DNA from 2 places in the Rothia sp. LK2588 genome. Region 2 is predicted to be linked to the other one. Evidence: predicted binding sites of a transcription regulator. Region 2 holds the regulator's gene; the other holds the start of a gene.
What was found. Region 2 encodes HspR, which represses chaperone genes until heat shock. Its sites were predicted from a motif close to AAGTTGAGTCNNNNNGACTCAACTT; they were not measured.
Positions count from the first base shown of each region.

Region 1: a site for HspR is predicted at 4,492-4,516, ahead of clpB (ATP-dependent chaperone ClpB). Genes of this name have one in related genera too.

Region 1 covers NZ_JAYWLS010000002.1:224,891-235,942, forward strand. Annotated here, with positions in the region: gene VVR12_RS05375 (Sir2 family NAD-dependent protein deacetylase) at 61-1,116, opposite strand; gene VVR12_RS05380 (SDR family oxidoreductase) at 1,079-1,789, shown strand; gene clpB (ATP-dependent chaperone ClpB) at 1,868-4,456, opposite strand; gene VVR12_RS05390 (hypothetical protein) at 4,619-5,173, opposite strand; gene VVR12_RS05395 (HAD family hydrolase) at 5,200-5,865, shown strand; gene VVR12_RS05400 (Dps family protein) at 5,975-6,481, shown strand; gene VVR12_RS05405 (VIT1/CCC1 transporter family protein) at 6,692-7,990, shown strand; gene VVR12_RS05410 (amino acid oxidase) at 8,081-9,013, opposite strand; gene sucD (succinate--CoA ligase subunit alpha) at 9,451-10,368, opposite strand; gene sucC (ADP-forming succinate--CoA ligase subunit beta) at 10,402-11,052, opposite strand, start outside.
Region 2 covers NZ_JAYWLS010000004.1:321,431-332,482, reverse strand. Annotated here, with positions in the region: gene VVR12_RS10130 (energy-coupling factor transporter transmembrane protein EcfT) at 1-292, shown strand, start outside; gene VVR12_RS10125 (ECF transporter S component) at 329-946, shown strand; gene VVR12_RS10120 (aminotransferase class IV) at 943-1,821, opposite strand; gene VVR12_RS10115 (multidrug effflux MFS transporter) at 1,842-3,113, opposite strand; gene VVR12_RS10110 (hypothetical protein) at 3,110-3,721, opposite strand; gene VVR12_RS10105 (hypothetical protein) at 3,858-4,721, shown strand; gene VVR12_RS10100 (low molecular weight protein-tyrosine-phosphatase) at 4,722-5,204, opposite strand; gene dnaK (molecular chaperone DnaK) at 5,799-7,640, shown strand; gene VVR12_RS10090 (nucleotide exchange factor GrpE) at 7,643-8,251, shown strand; gene VVR12_RS10085 (DnaJ C-terminal domain-containing protein) at 8,504-9,478, shown strand; gene VVR12_RS10080 (heat shock protein transcriptional repressor HspR) at 9,482-9,910, shown strand; gene VVR12_RS10075 (LLM class flavin-dependent oxidoreductase) at 9,944-10,999, shown strand.

The DNA of each region.
Region 1 (11,052 bases), on a different contig from region 2:
TCGCATCCCACGTCGTGATAAATCGCGGGAAAAATCACCTCAACTGCGCGAGCGCAACCCTCACACGAGCTGCGCGAGCGCCGCCGCCACCTCGGTACGCCAGAGGTAGGTGGCGCGGGTGTCGGCGCGTCCGGGGCCGCCGTTGATCACGCCGATCGGCTTCCCCGCCTTCTGCGCGTTGAGCGCCAGCTTGAAACCGCTCATCACCGCCACCGACGAACCCACGATCAACAGGGACGCCGCGTCCCGCTCCATCTGCGCCACCGCCGCCTTGCGCTCGGCGGGAACGGACTCACCGAAGTAGACCACGTCGGGTTTGAGCCGGGTCGAACCGCACACCTCGCAGCCGACCATCTGGAAGTCGCGAATGAACGAGTCGTCGAGTTCGACATCGCCGTCGGGGTTGACCTGCAGCTCCTCGGATTCCAACCGCTCCAGGTACCCCGGGTTCACCTCGGCCATGCGCAGGTCCATGTGACCGCGCGCCTCGAGATGACCGCACATCAGGCAGATCACCCGATCGAGGTCGCCGTGGATGGCCACCACGTTTTGAGAGCCGGCGCGCATATGCAGGCCGTCCACGTTCTGGGTCACCAAACCGGCCAGCGCGCCGCACTCTTCGAACTTGGCCAGCAAGTAGTGGGCCGCGTTGGGTTCGGCGCGGCGCATCCGGCGCCAGCCCACGTAGGAGCGCGCCCAGTAGCGCTGGCGGGCGCCGTCGTCGTAGCGGAACTCCTGATAGGTCATGGGCCGGTGTTTCTTCAAAGATCCCTGCGGGCCGCGGTAGTCGGGAATGCCCGAGCCGGTGGAGACCCCGGCCCCGGTCAGCACCAGCACGCCACCGGCGTCCAGCATCTGCCCGATCCCGTCGCGGGCGACTTCCGGGTCGGTGGCCATCGCGGTCTCCTCCACCACGCGCTGGATGGAGCGCAGTGCCGAGCGGTGGGCAATCGCGATGTCTGGTCTGGCTAGGGACTGTTCATCGGAGGCGTAGCTGGAGGCGCGTGAGGAAGATTCGAAGTTCACTCCCCCATTATTGCCCGGGCAGGGTTTCTTGGCCACGGTAAAGTGAGCAATCATGAACAAGATTGCAGTTGCAGGCGCTTCGGGCGCCATGGGTTCCCTTCTCGTCGATCGCTTGAACGCGGCCGGTCACGAGGTCGTGCGGATCTCCCGCACCGACGGAGTTGACTTGCTCACCGGCGAGGGTCTGAGCGAGGCGCTGCAGGGGGTCAGCGCCCTCATCGACGTTTCGCAGGTAGCCACGCTGGATCATGCCAATCCCTCGGTAGAAATCTCGCAGGCCGCTCGCAACGTGGTCACCGCCGCCGAAAAGGCCGGGGTAGAGCGCGTGGTGATGCTGTCGATCAACGGGGTGCAGAAGCAATCGTTGCAAGAATTCCCCTTCTACCAGGCGCGCTACGATCAGGAGAACATTCTGCTCACCTGCGACGTTCCCACCGTAGTGGTCCGTTCGACGCAGTGGCACGAGTTCGCACTGAACCCCGCGGCGGTCGAGCAGACCGAGACCGAGGTGAAGGTGCAAGACTGGGCTGTTCAGCCGGTTCCCATGGCGAAGGTCGCGGATTTCCTAGTGGACGCCGCGCTGGGCAACCAGGGGCAGGGCATCGTCACCGTCACCGGTCCTGAGCAGTTGCGCCTGCCGGAGCTGACCCGCCGCGTCCTGGCGGAGGAGGGGGACGCGCGGCAGGTGGTCGAAGTGCCGGCAGTACTGGACGCGCTGGCCGACGGTAGCCTGCACGCCCCCGACGACGCCGTCGTCCTCTAGATCCGCGAAATACCGAAAAATGCCCGAGATCCCTGCGCAGAACAGGGAACTCGGGCAAAAATCGGGAAGTCGCGGATCTTACTCGGCCGTGACCACCAGGCCGTCGCTGGCGACGTCGGGGTTGACGTCCACCTTCACAGTCTGACCATCGCGGATGGTGCCGGCCAGAATGCCCTTGGCCAGGCGGTCGCCCACCTCGGTCTGCACCAGGCGGCGCAGCGGACGCGCGCCGAAGGCGGGGTCGTAACCGGTCAGTCCCAGCCACTCGGAGGCCGCCTCGGTCACGTCCAGGGTGATGCGGCGGGAGGCCAGGCGGGCCGCCATCGACTCCAGCTGCAGGCCCACAATCCGCGAGAGGTCCTGAACCGTAAGCGGTTCGAACATAATCGTGTCGTCCAGACGGTTGAGGAACTCCGGCTTGAAGGCCTGGTGAACCACGTTCATGACCGACTTGCGCTTCTCCTCGTCATCGAGCTCGCTGTTGACCAAGAACTGCGAACCGAGGTTCGAGGTGAGGATCAGGATCACGTTGCGGAAGTCCACGGTGCGACCCTGGCCGTCGGTGAGTCGTCCGTCGTCGAGCACCTGCAGGAGGATGTCGAAGACGTCGGGGTGAGCCTTCTCGACCTCGTCCAACAACACCACCGAGTAGGGGCGACGCCGCACGGCCTCGGTCAGCTGACCACCCTGGTCATAGCCCACGTATCCGGGAGGGGCGCCGACCAAACGCGAGACGGTGTGCTTCTCCGAGTACTCGCTCATGTCGATGCGCACCAGAGCGTGCTCGTCGTCGAACTGGAACTCAGCCAGGGCCTTGGCCAGCTCGGTCTTGCCCACACCGGTCGGGCCCAGAAAGAGGAACGATCCGATCGGACGGTCGGGGTCGGCGATGCCCGCGCGGGAGCGGCGCACCGCGTCGGAGACGGCCTGCACCGCGCTCTTCTGACCGATCAGGCGCTTGCCCAGTTCGGACTCCATGTTGAGCAGCTTCTCGGTCTCGCCCTGTAGCATCTTGCCGGCGGGGATGCCGGTCCAGGCAGAGATGACCTCGGCGATGTCGTCTGCGGTGACCTCTTCGGAGACCATGGCCTCGCCACCGGCGGATTCCTCCGCCTTCTGGGCGTCGTGCAGTTCGCGTTCCAGAGCAGGGATCTCACCGTAGAGCAACTTGGACGCCTCGGCCAGGTTGCCCTCGCGCTGTGCGACTTCGGCCGCCGAGCGTAATTCGTCGATCTTGTTCTTGATGTCACCCACGCGGTTCAGGCCGGCCTTCTCCGCTTCCCAACGGGCGTTAAGCGAATCCAGCTCTTCCTTCTTGTCGGCCATCTCGGCGCGCAACGCTTCCAAACGTTCGACCGATGCCGGGTCTGACTCGTTGGCCAGCGCCAGCTCTTCCATGGTCAACCGGTCTACGGCGCGGCGGAGCATGTCGATCTCTTCGGGTGCCGAGTCGATCTCCATGCGCAGTCGCGAGGCGGCCTCATCGATCAGGTCGATCGCCTTGTCGGGCAACTGACGCGAGGGGATGTAACGGTTGGACAGGTTGGCTGCAGCCACCAGTGCCGAGTCGGCGATGGCCACCTTGTGATGGGCCTCGTAGCGCTCCTTCAAACCGCGCAGGATGCCGACGGTGTCGTCCACCGAGGGCTCACCGACGTACACCTGCTGGAAACGGCGCTCCAGCGCGGCGTCCTTCTCGATGTTCTCGCGGTATTCGTTGAGCGTGGTCGCGCCGATGAGTCGCAGTTCGCCACGGGCCAGCATGGGCTTGAGCATGTTGCCGGCGTCCATCGAACCCTCGGAGGCGCCCGCACCCACGACGGTGTGGATCTCGTCGATGAAGGTCACGATCTGGCCCTCAGACTTGCGGATTTCCTCGAGAACCGCTTTGAGGCGCTCCTCGAATTCACCGCGGTACTTCGCCCCGGCAACCATCGAGCCCAGGTCCAGCGAGATCAGCGTCTTGCCGCGCAGGGATTCGGGGACGTCCCCGGAGACCATGCGCTGAGCCAGCCCCTCGACCACGGCGGTCTTGCCGACGCCGGGTTCGCCGATGAGCACCGGGTTGTTCTTGGTGCGGCGCGAGAGCACCTGCACCACGCGGCGGATCTCGGAGTCGCGGCCGATGACCGGGTCGAGTTTGCCTTCGCGGGCGATGGCGGTCAGGTCGGTGCCGTACTTCTCCAGCGACTGGAAGGTGCCCTCGGGGTCGGGGGTATCCACGGTGCGGTCTCCTCTCACGGTGGGGATGGTCCGGGCGATGGTCTCGGCGGTAGCTCCGGCGTTCTTCAGTGCCTGGGCGGCGGGGTCTTCACCGGAGGCGATGCCGAAGAGCAGCAGTTCGGTCGAGACGAAGCTGTCACCGAGTTCTTGGGCCTTGGTTTGGGCGGTTTGGATCACGCGCAGGGCGTTGCGGCTGAACTGGGCCTGACTCACGCTGGAACCGGAGTTCTTCACCAGCTTGGCGATCTCGTTGGACGCCGCAGTCGAGACGGCATCGACGTCGACACCGGCGGCTTTGAGTACCGCTACCGCCACCGATTCGCGGCGGTCCAGCAGTGCTTTGAGCAGGTGTACCGGTTCGATGGTGGGGTTGCCTGCGGTTTGCGCGTTCATGTTCGCGCTATTGATGACCTCTTGCGAGGACGTCGTAAATTTAGCGTCCATTCTTTACCTCTCGTTTGAGTTGGGATATTTCAAGTAACTTGAGTGTACCTCGCTCAACTCTGCGGGCGCAATAGGTTTTAAACCTTTTTAGCTCAGGGTGGACGCCGCACCCAAGGTCTGCGGTCACAACGGTTAGGCCCAGCACGGCTCAACGAAGAACGGCTAGTCCAAGAACTCGTACGAACTCTGCGAGCGCTCGAACTCTTCTTCATCGGCCTCGGTGATACCGGCGGCACGGCGCGCCGAGCGGCGCGCCTGCGAGATCGCCACGAGGAGGGTGGCAAACGCGGCCACGAAGGTCAGAATGCCGAAGGTGTTGCCGAAACCGGCCGACAACCCTACGAACTCGTACCCCAGCAACTGCGAGGCCGCCGAGACGGTGCGGCCGTCTATCCGGTCGGGGCAGAGCATTCCGAAAATGAAGGCCAGCAACCAGGTAACCGGGTGCAACACCGCCAGCGCGGTCGAGGTACCGGTGCCGGGTGAGTGGCGGCGGGCGTCCTTGACGCCGTACCAGGCGGAAACAAGCAAAACCACGAGCAGGAGGGGGCCGAAGCTGACGGCGAAAACCGGCACGAGCCAACCGCCGGCCCCAAACAGCGCACGACCGGCGGTGATCCACGCGGCCGCCACGATAGCGCCGGGAACGGCGGCCCAGAGTACGGCGCGATGCCACGGGCCGGAGGGGCGGTGCAAGACGGAGTTTTCTGCGCTCATGCCCCTCATTCTAGTAGGCTAAAACCATGCCTTTTTCTACCTCCTCACCCTTGCCCCAGGCCGTACTTTTTGACCATGACGGCACCCTCGTTGACACCGAACCGATCTGGGAGAAAGCCAAGCAACGCATCTGCGCCGAACACGGCACCACCTGGAGCTCTGAGGACACCAAGGCAGTCTTGGGTTACTCGATCCAGGCCACCCTAGAACGCCTGCAGGAGGTAGGTGTGGATCGCCCGCTGGAGGAGATCGAGCAGCTCCTCATCACCTACATGCACGAGTACTTCGCAGACGCCGAGTACGACTTCTTGCCCGGCATTCGCCCGTTGCTGGACCAACTCAAGCAGGCTGGAATTCCCTGCGCGGTCGTCACCAACGCCACCACCTCGGTGGCCGAGCGCACCGCTGAGAAGGCCCCGGGCGTCTTCGCCACGGTGATTGGCGATCAGCAGACCACCCACTCGAAACCGCACCCGGAGCCCTACCTGCTGGGCGCCCAGCACCTCGGCGTGGATCCCACGCAGTGCGTGGCGATCGAAGACTCCCCCTCGGGCGTTCGTAGCGCCACGGACGCCGGCATGAAGGTCATCGTGGTGCCCGGCGAAGTCGAGGTACCCGCCGACGCCGGTGACGCCCAGGTTCGCCACGAGGACCTTTCCCTCGAGGCAATTCTGAAGGCGTTCAACTCGTAGCGCGCCCCCTCGGGTGGGTTTATTATGAATAATTCGTAATAACCCTGGAAGTTCCTGCGCAAAGTCGATAAGCTGTAAGCAGTACAGCAATCGACGGAAAGGAATTCCAATGTCAGCCCAGAACTCTGAATACACCGTGCCGGGTCTCACCAACGAAGCAGGCCACCAGGTCGGCGAAACCCTGCAGTTGCGTCTGCACGCCATCAACGACCTGCATCTGACCCTCAAGCACGCCCACTGGAACGTGGTCGGCCCGAACTTCATCGGCATCCACGAGATGCTCGATCCCCAGGTGGAGCTGGCACGCGGTTTCGCCGACGATCTCGCCGAGCGCATGGCTGCTCTGGGTGTTAGCCCCAACGGTCTGCCTGGCGACCTGGTCAAGAAGCGCACCTGGGAGGACTACCCGGTTGACCGCGCCACCGGCATCGAGCACATTCGTGCGCTGAACGAGGTCTACATCGGAATCATCGAAGACCACCGCGCGGCCATCGCCAAAATCGGTGACGTCGACCCGGTGACCGAAGACCTGCTCATCGGTCAGACCGCCGAGCTCGAGAAGTTCCAGTGGTTCCTGCGCGCTCACCTCGAAGACGGCGAGGGCAACGTCAAGTAAGACGCCCCCTCCCCCCCCCACCACCGGCCCGCACCACCCGTGCGGGCCGGTTTTTTGGTGCGTTGTTGAGCCCGAAGATGGTCAAAATCACCCCAGGTTCTCCCAGGGGGTAGCTCTTGGAACCTCTCCTGGCCTGACCTAAGATTAACTCTCGTCGTCCGCGATACCCGCCTCGCGCGTCCGCCCCGCAACACAGACTCAGGAGCTTGAATGACAAGCCGTAGCGCCCAGCCCACAGGCCACCCCGATCGCAATCAAGACTCCCTGGACATCGCTAACGAACCTTCGACCGACACCGCCGCGATGCGGCTCGAGCGCGAAATGGCCGCCAACGCCGAGGTCATCCGCACCGGTATCGTCACCACCGAGGATCGCCGCCGCTACATTCAGAACCTCAACACCGACGTCCACCAGGCGGTGCTGAACCCCACGCAGGCGCAGATCAAACGCTGGCGCCGCTACCTGGCCGAAGAAATCTCCGAGGCAAAGATCTACGCGGCGCTGGCCGACCGCGCCGAGGGGAAAGAGGCAGAAATTCTGCGCGAGGTGGCCCTGGCCGAAATCCGTCACCAAAACCACTGGCGGGCGCTGCTGGGCAAGCACGCCGACCCCGAACCGCGGCCCTCGATCTCGTCGAAATTCCTCTACCTACTGGCCAAGAACTTCGGTTCGGTGTTCGTCTTGGCGCTGGCCCAGCGCGCCGAGCAGCGCTCCCCCTACGCCGAGGATCCCGACGCCACCGAGGCCATGGCGGCCGATGAGGCGATCCACGAGGAGATCATCCGCGCGCTGTCGACCTCCGGTCGCGAGAAGCTCTCGGGCAACTTCCGCGCCGCGGTCTTCGGCGCCAATGACGGCCTGGTCTCCAACGTGGCCCTCATCATGGGTATCGGCGCCTCGGGTGCCTCGCAGCAGATGGTCTTGCTCTCGGGCATCGCCGGCCTGTTGGCGGGCGCGCTCTCGATGGCCGCCGGCGAGTACGTCTCGGTGCGCTCCCAGCGCGAGATGCTGGACGCCTCCTCCCCCACGCAGGTCACGCTCTCGGTGGCCGACCAGCTCGACATCGACCGTAACGAGCTCGAGCTCATCTACAAGGCCCGCGGCATGAGCGAGGAGGCCGCCCACCACCGCGCCCTCGAACGCTTCGGTTACCTCGATTGCGACTGCGACCCCTCGCTCTCGTGGCGCGACCCCGCCGAAGACCCGGACGACGAGCGCAACAACGCGGCGCTGGGCACCGACATCGGCGCCTCGGCGGCGTCCTTCTGTTTCTTCGCCTCGGGCGCGCTGATCCCGATTCTGCCGTTCATCTTCGGTGCCTCGGGCATGCTGGGCATCGTACTGTCGCTAATCTTCGTCTCGGTGGCACTGGGCTTCACGGGCGGCATTGTCGGCCTGCTCTCGGGGGCCTCCCCCTTCAAGCGCGGCCTACGTCAGATCGCGATCGGCATGGGTGCGGCCCTGGTGACCTACCTGCTGGGCCTGGCGTTCGGCACTTCGGTGAGTTAACCGATTGCCCCGTTATATCGCACAGCTTTAAAAACCGGCGCGCCCCGTCCATTGAGACGGGGCGCGCCGGCTTTTTTGGTTCGCTATCGGTTAGGGGCGAATGGTCGAGGTAGTGCTGAGACCGGTCAGGCTGAGAGTGTCGGTGATGCCGTTGCCCGAGTAGGTGATCGTGGCGTTCTGGATGTAGGAGGTCTGGCTGTAGGAAGTCCAACCGTAGGCATCCGAGAACTTGAGCTGGGCGGGCATGAAGTTGGTCTGGCCGTAGTACTTGGTGCCCGTCTGGGTCAGGGTGTATGACTTGGTGGTCTTGTAGGTGATGGTGCCGCGGAAGGTGAAGGAACCATCGGCGTTCTTGGTCACCGCCGGAATGTCGGCGGTCCAACTACCGGCGGTCTGCGCGATCGACAGGTAGGTGGACTGGGTCGCCGATGAAATAGCCTCAGCGGTGGTGCCGGTCAGCGGCTTGGTGTTCTTCGGGCTCCAGAGCTGGCCGTTGATGGTGGCGTTATTGACGGACCATTCGGCGCCGGCGGGAACGGTGTATTCTACCACGGTCACGAAGGTTGCACCGGATGCGAGGGTCGCGGTCGAACGCGAGATGTAGTTGGAGCCGCTCGCGATGTCGGTGGTGGGCACCGACCACCAGAAACCGCTGGACGATGCGTAGGCACCGTTCTGACCGCTCTGGGAGTTGGTGACCGGGGTGAAAGAACCCTCACCGTTGACGAAGGACGTGGAATTGGTCGGGCGCGAGGTGGCGTCGTTCCAGTTGATGTCGCTCTCCGGGGTCGGGTTGGAGGCGAAGTAGGCGTCCGGGCTGGTGGCGTTGATGGTGCCGGTGTTGTTGCTGGTGGCGTACCCTACGTACCCGCCGTTGTACTGGGTGGAGACGTACACGCCGTACTGGATGCCCAGCTTGTTCTGAGATGCGGCATAGGCAGGAATGGTGGCAGAGGCCAGGACGATGGGAGCACCCCAAACTGCTCCCTTGGCTACCGCGCGGCGCGAGACAGTGGTAGTCATAGAGTTCCCCTAACTCTGTAAGTGAAAGTGATGCGAATTGTAAATTCAGCACTTAAGACTACAGGTGTTGAAACTTTTGAGGGAGTAGATTTTAAACGCTTCAAAAGCTCACTATCTTGCGGAGTGAAATATATTCACAGGCCACCCCAGACTTTCCCCGGTTTAGCACTCAGATCCCCATCATAGAGCGGATAAATTGTCCCCCAAAATAGCTACATATACTCAGATAAAGAACGACATTTTATAAATAATTTGTTGCCCAGAAAAAATGAATCAATTTGTTATTTCTATTAATAAAAAGGCGGTCCGGCCACATTCTTTGCGGCCTCAGATAAAAGCGCCCGCTTTCAAGTCCTTCACCAATAGCGGGCACGCAAAAACGCCGGTGGCGCGCTACCTGCGCACCACCGGCGTCCTGCTCTACGGCGAAAGCCGTCTTACTTGTTGGCGAAGATCTCGCGCATCAGCTGAGCGGTCTCAGACGGGGTCTTGCCGACCTTCACGCCTGCGGCCTCCAGAGCCTGCTTCTTAGCCTCAGCGGTACCCGAGGAACCGGAGACGATAGCGCCGGCGTGACCCATGGTCTTGCCCTCGGGAGCGGTGAAGCCAGCCACGTAACCGACGACCGGCTTGGTGACATTGGCCTTGATGAACTCTGCAGCGCGTTCCTCAGCGTCGCCACCGATCTCACCGATCATCACGATGCCCTCGGTCTCGGGGTCAGCCTCGAAGGCCTCCAGAGCGTCGATGTGGGTGGTGCCGATGATCGGGTCGCCGCCGATGCCGATGGCGGTGGTGAAGCCCAGGTCGCGCAACTCGTACATCATCTGGTAGGTCAGGGTACCGGACTTGGAGACCAGGCCGAGCTTACCCTTGCCGGTGATGTTGCCGGGGGTGATGCCCACGTTGGACTGCTCGGGGCTGATGATGCCGGGGCAGTTGGGGCCGATGATGCGGGTAATCTGCTTGCCATTGGCATCCACCTTGGACTTTGCGTGTGCCCAGAACTCGGCGGAGTCCTGTACCGGAACACCCTCGGTGATGACGACGACCAGCGGAACCTCGGCGTCGATAGCCTCAATCACGGCGTCCTTGGTGAAAGCCGGGGGCACGAAAACGATCGAGACGTTTGCACCAGTCTTCTCGACGGCCTCGGAGACCGAACCGAAGACGTCCAGCTCAACCTCGTTGCCCTCTTTGTTGGTATGGGTAACGGTGGTGCCGGCCTTACGGGCGTTCACGCCACCAACGATGTTGGTGCCGTAAGCGAGCATGCGTGCGGTGTGCTTGGAGCCTTCGCCGCCGGTGATGCCCTGAACGATGACCTTGGAGTCCTTGTTCAAAAAGATAGACATGTTATTTACCTTCTATAAATCTAAAACGGCGAATTAAGCGTTGTGGGCCAGCTCGGCTGCCTTGTCGGCGCCGGAGTCCATGGTCTCTGCCTGGTGAACCAGCGGGTGGTTGGCCTCGTTGAGGATCTTGCGACCCTCTTCAACGTTGTTGCCATCCAGACGCACGACCAGCGGCTTGGTTGCCTTGTCGCCCAGGATCTCCAGGGCCTTGACGATACCGTTAGCCACGGCGTCGCAGGCGGTGATGCCGCCGAAGACGTTCACGAAGACGGACTTGACCTGCTCGTCGTTGAGGATGACGTCCAGACCATTGGCCATGACCTCAGCGGACGCGCCGCCTCCGATGTCGAGGAAGTTAGCGGGCTTGACGTTGCCGTGGTTCTCACCGGCGTAGGCAACGACGTCCAGAGTGGACATCACAAGACCTGCGCCGTTACCGATGATGCCGACCTGGCCGTCGAGCTTGACGTAGTTGAGGTCGTTCTCCTTGGCCTTAGCCTCCAGCGGGTTCTCTGCCGACTTGTCGACTAGAGCCGCGTGGCCTTCCTGGCGGAATTCTGCGTTGTCGTCGAGGGAGACCTTGCCGTCGAGGGCCAGGATCTCGCCGTCGCCGGTCTTGACCAGCGGGTTGACCTCAACGAGGGTAGCGTCTTCCTTCTCGTAGACCTCGCCCAGCTTCACCAA
Region 2 (11,052 bases):
GCTCGGCCAGGCTCGCCGCGCCCGCGGTCTCGGCGCCCAGCACAACCCGTTGGCGCGCGTGCATACGGCGCTGGGGCAGAGCTTCGCCCTGCTGGTTCAGGCCATCCGGCGCGGCACCCGGCTGGCGACCACCATGGAAGCCCGCGGGTTCGGCACCGCAGAACGTACCTGGGCGCGCGTGCCCACCTACGCTCGCGCCGACGCCTGGTTTCTCTGCGGTTGCCTGGCGATCGTAGCTCTGGGGTACCTGCTGGCCTGGGTAGCCGGCTCATTGACCTTCATCTGGCAATAACACCAATCGTTGTTCAACCACATTCAAGGAGAAAACATGAACACCACCGCAAGTACGCCCCGCACCGGGCGTACCTCACGCTCCTGGACCACCCGCGACATCGTGATCGCCTCGATCGTCGCCGTGGTCTCCGGCCTGATTTTCTGGCTCTGGTCCACGGCCATCTACCCGCTGCTCACCGCGGCCCTGGCCGTGGCCCCCGAGTACGCGCCCCTGGCCGGCGGCGGCTGGCTCATCGCCGGCGTGCTGGGTGGCCTCATCGTGCGCAAACCCGGCGCCGCCCTGTACTGCGAGGTCTTGGCGGCCATCATCGAAGGCCTGCTGGGCACCCACTTCGGCTGGACCGTGATTATCTCCGGCCTGGCCCAGGGCCTCGGCGCCGAGCTGATCTTCGCGATCTTCCTCTATCGCCGCTTCAACTTCATGGTCGCACTGCTGGCCGGCGCGGCCTCGGGCGTGATGATGGGCCTGAACGAAATCATTATGTACTACGCCGCCGAGCTGACCCCCGGCAAGATGGTGGTCTACACCGTCTGCGCCGCGATCTCGGGCCTGATCATTGCCGGCCTGCTGTCGTGGCTGGCGATGCGCGCGCTCGCGGGCACCGGCGCGCTACCGAACCTGCGCATCGATGACCGCCGCGTGACCCGCTAGGAGCGGGCGAGGTAACCGAGCAGTTCTTCGGTGAGGGCGGCGTCCACGGTCAACGGGTTGCCGTTGAGGTGGGTCACCGGTGCCAACAAGCGCACCGAGGACGCCAGCCACACCCCGTCGGATTCGTAGAGATCCTGCGGGTACAGCGGGCCGAAACCCAGCTCCCAGCCGTTGGCACGGGCGGCGTTGAAGATCGCGCCCTGGGTGGTTCCGGGCAGGATGCCGTGGTTGGGTTCGGGGGTCAAGAGGACTTTCGAGTCGCCTTCACGGCGTGCGACGATCACCGAGCTGGTGGCGCCCTCGAGAATACGGCGGTCGTCGGTCACGAAGATCGCCTCGTCGGCGCCCTGTTTCTTTACGTAGCGCAATACCGCCATGTTCAGCGCGTATGAGAAGGTTTTCGCTCCGGTGAGCAACCAGGGGTAGGCGCCGTCTTCGGCGGGGTCGTGCCCGCGCGGTAGAGTCAGCGCTTTCACGCCCTCGGCGCGCTGGCGCAGGGTCTTCTCGGGGGCTGCGGTGATGGTCACCCAGCTGTGGGGGCCGCGTTCCACGGTGCCGCGCGAGATCATAATCTTCACCACGTGCTCTTCGCCGACCACGGTCTGCGGGCCGGTCTCGGTGGAGGAGAGGCCGAGCTCGATGGCCGCCCGGAGCGCCTCGTGGTCGGGGGCAGGCAGATCCATCATGCGTGCCGAGTTGCTCAACCGATTCAGGTGAGCCTCGAGCTTGCGCACGGTGCGGTTGGCGGCGAGCATCGTTTCGAAGACGCCGTCGCCTCGGGTCAGCCCCTGATCCTCGATGTTGATGAGCGGTTGGGCGGGGTCGACGAGCGCTCCGTGCGGATGATCTTCTGTGAGCATGACTACAGTATTCATGCTCTTATCCTAGGCCAGTCTCACTCGCCTAAGGTAGGGAGCTGGCCGGTCTTGGGGCCGCCGTTGCTGTGGTACTCGGCCCCCTCCGGCGTCCAATCCCCGTACTTCACGGGGGTGGTGACCAAGCTGAGAAACGCCAACGCCGCGAAACCGAGCATGCACAGCGCCATCGGCAGGGTGGCGGTGGCCCCGCCGGAACCGACCAGGGGCGCGGCCACGCCGGCCACAAGAAACTGCACGGTGCCCATCATGGCGGAGGCAGAACCGGCCGTATGCCGGGCCTCCATGATCGCCAGGGAGCTGGCGGTGCCGAAGATCAGACCCATCGAACAGGTGCCGATGAAGAGCATGATCATGGTGGGAACCAGCGAGATGCCCATCATGAAGTGGGCGGTGAGGCAGGCGGCGTTGAGGACCATCAGGCTCGTGCCCACCATGAGGATCTTGCGCATCGAGACCTTACCCACCAGCTTGGTGGCCACCATGTTGGACCCGACGATGCCCACCGAGTTCAACCCGAACACCCAGGTGAACTGCAGCGGGGTCAGCCCCAGCACGTTCTGCAACACGTAGGTGGAGCCGGAGACATAGGAGAACAGGGAGCCGAAAGCGAAGGCCAGGGTGAACATGAAACCGCGGTAGCGCGGCATAGTCATGACCTCCACGACGCCCTTATAGGTGGAGAGCACGCTGCCGGTGCGGCGTTTTTCCACTGGCAGGGACTCGCGGATCACCGCGTAGACCGCAAGCATCGAGACGAACATAATGCCGGCCAACACCGCGAAGACGGTGCGCCAGGTGCCCACGGTCAACACGAACCCACCCAGCAACGGGGCCAGCACGGGGCCCAGGCCGTTAATCATCATGAGAATCCCCATGATCTTGGCGGTCTGCAGGCCGCTGGTGGAGTCGGCGATAATGGCGCGCGCCAGAACTACGCCGGTGGCCCCGGCCAGACCCATCACAAAGCGGGCCGCGATGAACAGTTCGACCGAGGGCGCGAAGACGCAGGCCAGAGCCGTAAGAACCGAGACCACCACCGAGATGTACAGCGGGCGGGTGCGTCCAATGCGGTCGGAGAGCGGGCCGATGAGAAACTGTCCCAGGCCCATGCCAATCATGAAGGCGGTGAGCGTCAGCTGCGCCATGGCTGCGGTGGTGTTGAGGTCGTTGGCGATGTGCGGGATAGCCGCCAGGTACATGTCGATGGCCAGGGGCCCAACCATGGTCAGTGAGGCCAAGGTGACCATGGATACCTTGGTGATGGTAAAGGCGCGCGGGGGTTTTCTCACGGGGTTCCTGTCTCGTCTGCTGGGGTAAAGATAAAGTCGGCGGTTTCATAGCGCGGGTTGTGGTTCATGAGCGCCTCTTCTTGAGCGGCCCAGATATCCCAATACGGGGCGTAGGTCTCGCCGTCGCGAGCCAGTGCGGCGGACTTGCGGGCGGCGTTCGGCCGGTGCACCCAACAGCGCAGGTCGACCTCAGCTGCGAAGGCACCTACGCCCTCGCCGACCACTACGGACGCTGGTGGCTGGGGCCGGTGCGTGACGCGGACGACACGCCCGGGCAGGGGCGTGGATTTCTCCCAGTCCCAGGAAGTCCAGGTGGCTTCACCGCGCTCACGCAGTTCGGTGGCTATACGTGCCCACTCATTCGCGGCTTGGGTTAGGCCGTGCCAGCCCTGGTAGAGATCTTCGAGCTGAAAGAGCGTGGCGTCGTAACCGGACTCGGAGAGTTGTTTGACCAGGTCAGCGGCCAGTGTGGATTTTCCGGCTCCGGAACGTCCGTCGAGTGCGACCACCACCGGTGCGGTGCGGGTCTCGGCCACTTGTTGTACCTGGCTCACCAGTGGATGCAATGAGGCCGGGCCGTGATAGGCGAGGCGGTGGGCTGCGAACATGGCGATACTTTCTTCCGGAAGGCGGGGGTAGGGCTGGGCTGTCGGTTTTTGTGTGGACGTCCCCTTGTCGTAGGCTGAATGTAACCTGTGTGACCCACAGAACTCGTTTCGCACACGATAAGAAAAGGTTAGAACAATGAGCCAGAACATTCCCGGCGCAGATCCTTCAGGCAACAACCTACCCGAGAATCAGAATATTCCCGACGGTCAGCAGAACCAGACCTACGGCATCCCGGGGCAGAACCACCAGGGCGGGCAACACGTCAACGCCGCCCAGCCCGGCCAAGACCAAACCTACGGTGTGCCGGGTCAGAACCAGACCGGTCAGAATCAACCCTACGGTGTGCCGGGTCAGAACCAGACCGCCCAGAACCAGCCCTACGGCGTGCCCGGAGATGCCAACCAGGGCAACTACGGTCACCAGAACCAGACCTATGGCCAGCCGAACCCCAGCTACGCCGAACAACCTAAGAAGTCGCGCATGGGCCTGTGGATCGGCCTGGCCGTTCTCGGTCTTTTGCTCATTATTGGTCTCATCGCGTTGCTGACCATGCTGCTGGGCGGCAAAGATAAGTTCGATTCCTACGACGATTTCACCTCCACGATGAAAGAGGCGAGTGCGGCCGGTGGCCTGGATAAGTGCCACAACTACTCCGACACCCTGCTCAATTCCTTCGCCTCAGAGGAGGAGTTCCGCGAGGAGATCGCCAAGAGCAATAGCAAGATCCCCGCTGATTCGAAGATCTACATCTGCTCGGATGTCGATCTGACCAGCTTCGAAGAAATCTCTCAGGTCACCGGCGAGCCGAAGATGAACCTGGGTATCTACACCGGTGACGACGCCGATACTTTCGATCAGCTCTCCAAGAGCGACGAGAAGGCCGATGAGACCTTCAAATGGGGTCTGGCTGGCAAGAACTGGGCCACCATCGGTTCCGAGCCTGACGTAAAGAAGGTCAAGGACATCATGGGTGGCGAGGAGATCGAGTTTAAGAAGTAACTACTGCGCGCTCTTCACGTGGTCGATGACGCCGGGAACGGCGTCCTTGATCATCTCGTAGGTCGTGTAGAAATCCTCTTGTGAGCCGTACCAGGGGTCATAGATCCCCAAGGAGTCGTGATCTTGATCGGCGACGGTCGGGTCGAATTCGCGCAACAGGCGAACTTTGGCTCGGTCGTCGTCGTTGTCTGCCATGCGCATCAGGGCCCGGTAGTGGTTGAGATCCAGCGCCAGGATGAGGTCGTTGGCGGCGAAGTGATCGCGGGTGAATTGCTGTGCGCGGTGCGCCGAGGTGTTGATGTTTAGCTCAGTGAGCACCTTGGCGGCGCGGCGGTCGATCGGGTTGCCGTGTTCTTCGTCGGAAATGCCGGAGGAGGTCACCTCGACGTCCAGGCCGGCGTCTGCGGCGGCCTTCTTTAGGAGGTATTCGGCGGTGGGGGAGCGGCAGATGTTGCCGGTGCATACCGTCATGATTTTGTACATGGGTTCTCCTATCGGGCAGGCGGCTCGGGGCTACTGCTCAGTTTTCGTTGAGCTTCTGGCCTTGTATGAGTTTTTCCTGAAAGAATTTGACATAAAATCGCCGATTGAGGCCGAAAACTGTGTATATTCTAATACCGTACACACATACTGCTTTGTGCTTCGGCATCAATTCAGATTGCTTCGGCTTCTCGAAGAATGACTTAGAACCCCGCGACCGCCGCACCGGTCGCGGGGTTTTTTGCATGCTCGGTTGGTTCTGGTGGATTTTGGCGGGGCCTCTGGGGGCGCGATGGGCCACCGAAGGACGCCTGTTGCGGCCTCGTGCGCACAAGTTGAGTCGGGTTCGCTCAAGGTGAACCAAGAGTTTTCAGTGGCTTTTTCCACATCAAAAACCGCGGAATCTCGCGGTTTTATCTCCTTTACTCGACTTCCTTGAGCTGCTTTGCCGAATAAAAATTGAGCGAATATGACTCAACTCTGTTGACATCGCCGCCAGAACTGACAGAATGGAATCAACGCGAAAGCCCGCGGAGCACTCCACGGGCCGCCGCACAAGATTTAGACAAGAAACAGCTCACGAAGGAGTAATAACTCATGGCACGTGCAGTAGGTATCGACCTCGGTACTACCAACTCTGTTGTATCGGTGCTCGAAGGTGGTGAGCCCACCGTCATCGCCAACGCCGAAGGCGCCCGCACCACCCCCTCCGTCGTCGCATTCTCCAAGGACGGCGAAGTTCTGGTCGGCGACGTCGCCAAGCGCCAGGCAGTGACCAACGTTGACCGCACCATCTCCTCGGTCAAGCGCCACATGGGCACCAACTGGACCACTGAAATCGACGGCAAGAAGTACACCCCGCAGGAAATCTCCGCCCGCACCCTGATGAAGCTCAAGGGCGACGCAGAGTCCTTCCTCAACGACACCGTCACCGACGCCGTCATCACCGTTCCCGCATACTTCAATGACGCCGAGCGCCAGGCCACCAAGGAGGCCGGCGAAATCGCAGGCCTGAACGTACTGCGTATCGTCAACGAGCCCACCGCGGCCGCACTGGCATACGGCCTGGAAAAGGGCAAGGAAGACGAACTCATCCTGGTCTTCGACCTCGGTGGCGGTACCTTCGACGTCTCGTTGCTGGAAGTCGGCAAGGACGAAGACGGCTTCTCCACCATCCAGGTGCGCGCAACCGCCGGTGACAACCGCCTCGGTGGTGACGACTGGGACCAGCGCATCGTCGACTGGCTGCTGGAGCAGGTCAAGTCCAAGACCGGCGCTGACCTCTCCAAGGACAAGATCGCTCTGCAGCGTCTGCGCGAAGCAGCCGAGCAGGCCAAGAAGGAACTCTCCTCGGCAACCTCGACCAACATCTCGTTGCAGTACCTCTCGGTCACCGCAGAAGGCCCGATCCACCTGGACGAAAAGCTCACCCGCGCTAAGTTCCAGGACATGACCTCGGACCTGCTCGAGCGCACCAAGAAGCCCTTCAACGACGTCATCAAGGAAGCCGGCGTATCGATCTCCGAGATCGCCCACGTCATCCTGGTCGGTGGCTCCACCCGCATGCCCGCCGTCGCCGACGTCGTCAAGGACCTCACCGGTGGCAAGGAACCCAACAAGGGCGTCAACCCCGACGAGGTCGTGGCCATGGGCGCGGCAGTTCAGGCCGGCGTGCTCAAGGGCGACCGCAAGGACGTTCTGCTCATCGACGTCACCCCGCTGTCGCTGGGTATCGAGACCAAGGGTGGCGTGATGACCAAGCTCATCGACCGCAACACCGCGATCCCGACCAAGCGCTCGGAAACCTTCACCACCGCCGAAGACAACCAGCCCTCGGTATCGATTCAGGTCTTCCAGGGTGAGCGCGAATTCACCCGCGACAACAAGAACCTGGGTACCTTCGAGCTGACCGGTATCGCCCCGGCACCCCGCGGCGTACCCCAGATCGAGGTGACCTTCGACATCGACGCCAACGGCATCGTCCACGTCTCCGCAAAGGACAAGGGCACCGGCACCGAGCAGTCGATGACCATCACCGGTGGCACCTCGCTGTCGAAGGACGACATCGACCGCATGGTCAAGGACGCCGAGGCTCACGCCGAGCAGGACAAGGCACGCCGCGAAGCTGCCGAGACCCGCAACCAGGCTGAAACCTCCGCCTACTCCATCGACAAGCTCATCAAGGAGAACGGTGACAAGTTGCCCGAGGACGTCAAGAACGAGGTCCAGGCCGACGTCGACGCCGTGAAGGAAGCCCTGGAAGGCGACGACGACGAAGCCGTCAAGACCGCGTTCGAGAAGCTCCAGCAGTCCCAGACCAAGCTGGGCGAGGCGCTGTACGCATCGGCACAGGCCGAAGGTGCCAACGGTGCATCGGCAGCGGCTGACGACAACGTAGAAGACGCAGAAGTAATCGACGACGAAGACGAAAAGAAGTAATCATGGCTGAAAACACCAACGACCAGCAGGGCAACGACCCCCTGGAAGACGCATTCAACGCGCCCTCCGCAGACGGACACCCCGAGGCCGAAGGTGTATCTGAGGACGCCGCCGCAGACACCAACCCTGCGGCGGCACCCGAAGAAGCCGAGGCTTCACCCGCCGAAGCTGATGAACAGCAGGAAGACCCCAACGCCCAGCTCGCAGCTGAGCGTCTGGAAGATCTGCGCCGCCTGCAAGCGGAGTTCACCAACTTCAAAAACCGCTCCAACAAGGAGAAGGAACAGCTCCGCGAATACGTGGTAGCAGACCTGGTCACCGCGCTGTTGCCGGTCATCGACGACATCGATGCTGCACGCACCCACGGCGACCTCAAAGACGGCCCCTTCGCCGCCATCGCCAACAAGCTCGAAGCGACCCTGAACCGACACGGTCTGGAACGCTACGGCGAAGTCGGCGAAGCCTTCGACCCGAAGGTCCACGAGGCGGTACTGCAGCAGCCGACTTCCGAGGTGGAAGAAGACCACATCGCGTTGGTTCTGCGCAATGGCTACAAGGTCAAGGATCGCGTGGTTCGTACGGCGCAGGTGGCCGTAGCTGTGGCGGAATAGACGGTACATACAAGGGAGTGGACAGCGGCTGTGCCGCTTCCGCCGACATCCCTTAAACGCCAGCCCCGAGCCAGTCGGCTGAGCGGCACAGCCGCTGTCCAACGCTCGGGTGCAACGTCTAGGGCGGGTTCGAGAGATCGGGCCCGCCCACACTCATAAATATGGGGGATCTGGCGGTGTCACCCAACCGCCCAAAATACCCCGCAAAGACTTTCTAAAAGAGATGAAGAACGACCCCGAAGGAGGCGTCACATGGCGAGCGAAAACTGGCTGAATCAAGACTTTTATAAGGTGCTAGGCGTCTCCGAGAGCGCGTCAGACGCCGACATCAAAAAGGCCTACCGCAAACTGGCCCGCAAATACCACCCCGACCAGCACCCCGGCGACGAAACCGCCGAGAAGAAATTCAAAGAGGTCGCCGAAGCCTACGACGTGCTCTCCGACAAGAAACAGCGCGAAGAGTACGACCAGATCCGTAAGTACGGGGCCGCCGGATTCGCCGGCGCCCAGGGCTTCCCCGGCGGCGCAAGCGGCTTCCCGGGCGGCTTCGGCGGAGCGGGCTTCCCCGGCGGTGCCGGCGGATTCAGCGCGGGCGGCCAAAACATCAACATCGAAGACCTGCTCGGCGGCATGTTCGGTGGCGGCGGTTTCGGCGGCGGTGGTGGCTTCCAGCAGGCACCGCGCCGCGGCGCAGACGCCGAGGCCAGCGTCCGCATCTCGTTCAAAGACTCGTTCACCGGCACCAGCCGCACGCTCGGCCGGCACGACGGATCGGAGACCACCATCCGCATTCCGGCCGGTGTCAAAAGCGGGCAGAAGCTGAAGCTGCGCGGCAAGGGCCAGCCCGGCCCCGGCGGCGCGGGCGACCTGATCGTCCACGTCACCGTTGACACCCACCCGGTCTTCACCCGCGACGGGGACGACGTCGTGGTACGCATCCCTGTATCGCTGCAGGAGGCCGTGCAGGGAACCATCCTCGAGGTGCCCACCCCGGACGCCAAGACCGTCAAGATGCGGCTCAAGCCCGGATTCACCGCGGGCAACAAGCTGCGCGCCAAGGGCAAGGGCTTCACCACCAAGAAGGCAACGGGTAACCTGATCGTGATCCCCGAGGTGCAGGTACCTGCCGACCTCAGCGACGAGGCGCAACAGGCCTTCGAGGCCTTCATCGCCCTCGCCGGACAAGGGAAGGTGCGCGAAGAATTCAGCAGGAAGGCGGCGCAATAAACCATGGCACTTGGATCAGAACGACCGGTTTTCGTGATTTCGGTGGCCGCGGAATTGGCGGGAATGCACCCCCAGACCCTGCGCCAGTACGACCGTTTGGGTCTGGTTCAGCCCTCCCGCGCGCCCGGACGCGCCCGCCGCTACTCCCAGCGCGACGTCGAGAAACTACAGGAGATCCAGCAGCTGTCCCAGGACGGCGTCTCGCTGGAGGGAATCAAACGCATCATGGACCTGGAACATCAGGTCGAGGCTTTGCGTTTACGCAATGAGGAGCTTCAAGAGGAGCTGAACCTGGCCCACGCCAAACTGGCCGAAGGGTCCCGGGTTTTCGCCGCCGGCACCGCCGGCGACGTGGTGCACCTGGCGCGCGGCAAGCGTCCGGCGCAGCGCTCCCGCTCCCAGGCCGTGGTGTTGTACCGCGGCCAACGCTAAACGTACTATTGCCGAGCGAGAAAGCTGGACCACATGAAATCCGTCAACGAACAACAATTACAGATGGGCCTCGATACTTCCGGGGACGTCACCGTCAACCCCGACGGTTCGCCTGTGCCCCAGGCGCAGGTGATCCGCAACGTGTTGGCGCAGGGGCAGCTGGCCGATCGAGTCGGCGTGGACTTCTTCGGGGTGGGGGAGCACCACCGCCCCGATTTTGCGGTCTCCGCACCTGACGTGGTGTTGGCCGGGCTTGCCACCAGCACCGAGCGGATTCACCTGGGGTCGGCGGTGACCGTTCTCAGCTCCGACGACCCGATTCGAGTTTTTCAGCGATTCTCCACTATCAACGCCCTGAGCAATGGACGCGCCGAGGTCGTGCTCGGCCGCGGTTCCTTCACCGAGTCTTTCCCGCTGTTCGGGTACAAGTTGGAGGACTACGACCAGCTCTTCGCCGATAAGCTGGAGCTGTTCTCGCGGGTAGCCTCTGAGGAACCGTTCAACTGGAACCCCGGCGACCGTAACCCGTTACGCAACCAGCGCGTCTACCCCGAGACCGAGGGCGGTCTGGCGCGCTGGATCGCCGTGGGCGGTAGCCCGGAGTCGGTTGTTCGCGCCGCGCAATACAAGACCCCGCTGATGCTGGCGATTATTGGCGGCCCGGCCTCGCGCTTCAAGCCCTTCGTGGACCTCTACCACCGCGCGAACCGGGAGCTGGGCAACGGTGAACTGCCGGTGGCCGTGCACTCGCCCGGCCACATCGCCGAGACAGACGCCGAGGCCCAGGAGCAGATCGTGGAGCACTGGATCACGAACCGCAACAAGATCGGCCGGGAACGCGGCTGGGGTCAGGCTTCGAAGGAGCAGTTCGACCAGGAGATCAAGCACGGCTCCCTCTACGTCGGCTCCCCGGAGACCGTCGCCCAGAAGATTGCCAAAACCGTCAGCGCGCTGGGCGTGAACCGCTTTGACCTGAAGTACTCAAACGGCCCGTTGCCGCACGAGTACTCGATGCGCTCGATCGAGCTCTACGGCACCGAGGTAATCCTCCGCGTCCGTGAGATTCTGGGATTGAAGGACGATGCCTAAGCCCCCGGGTGCATAACCGGTAGTGGCTGTGCAGATGCAGTTATATGAATGTT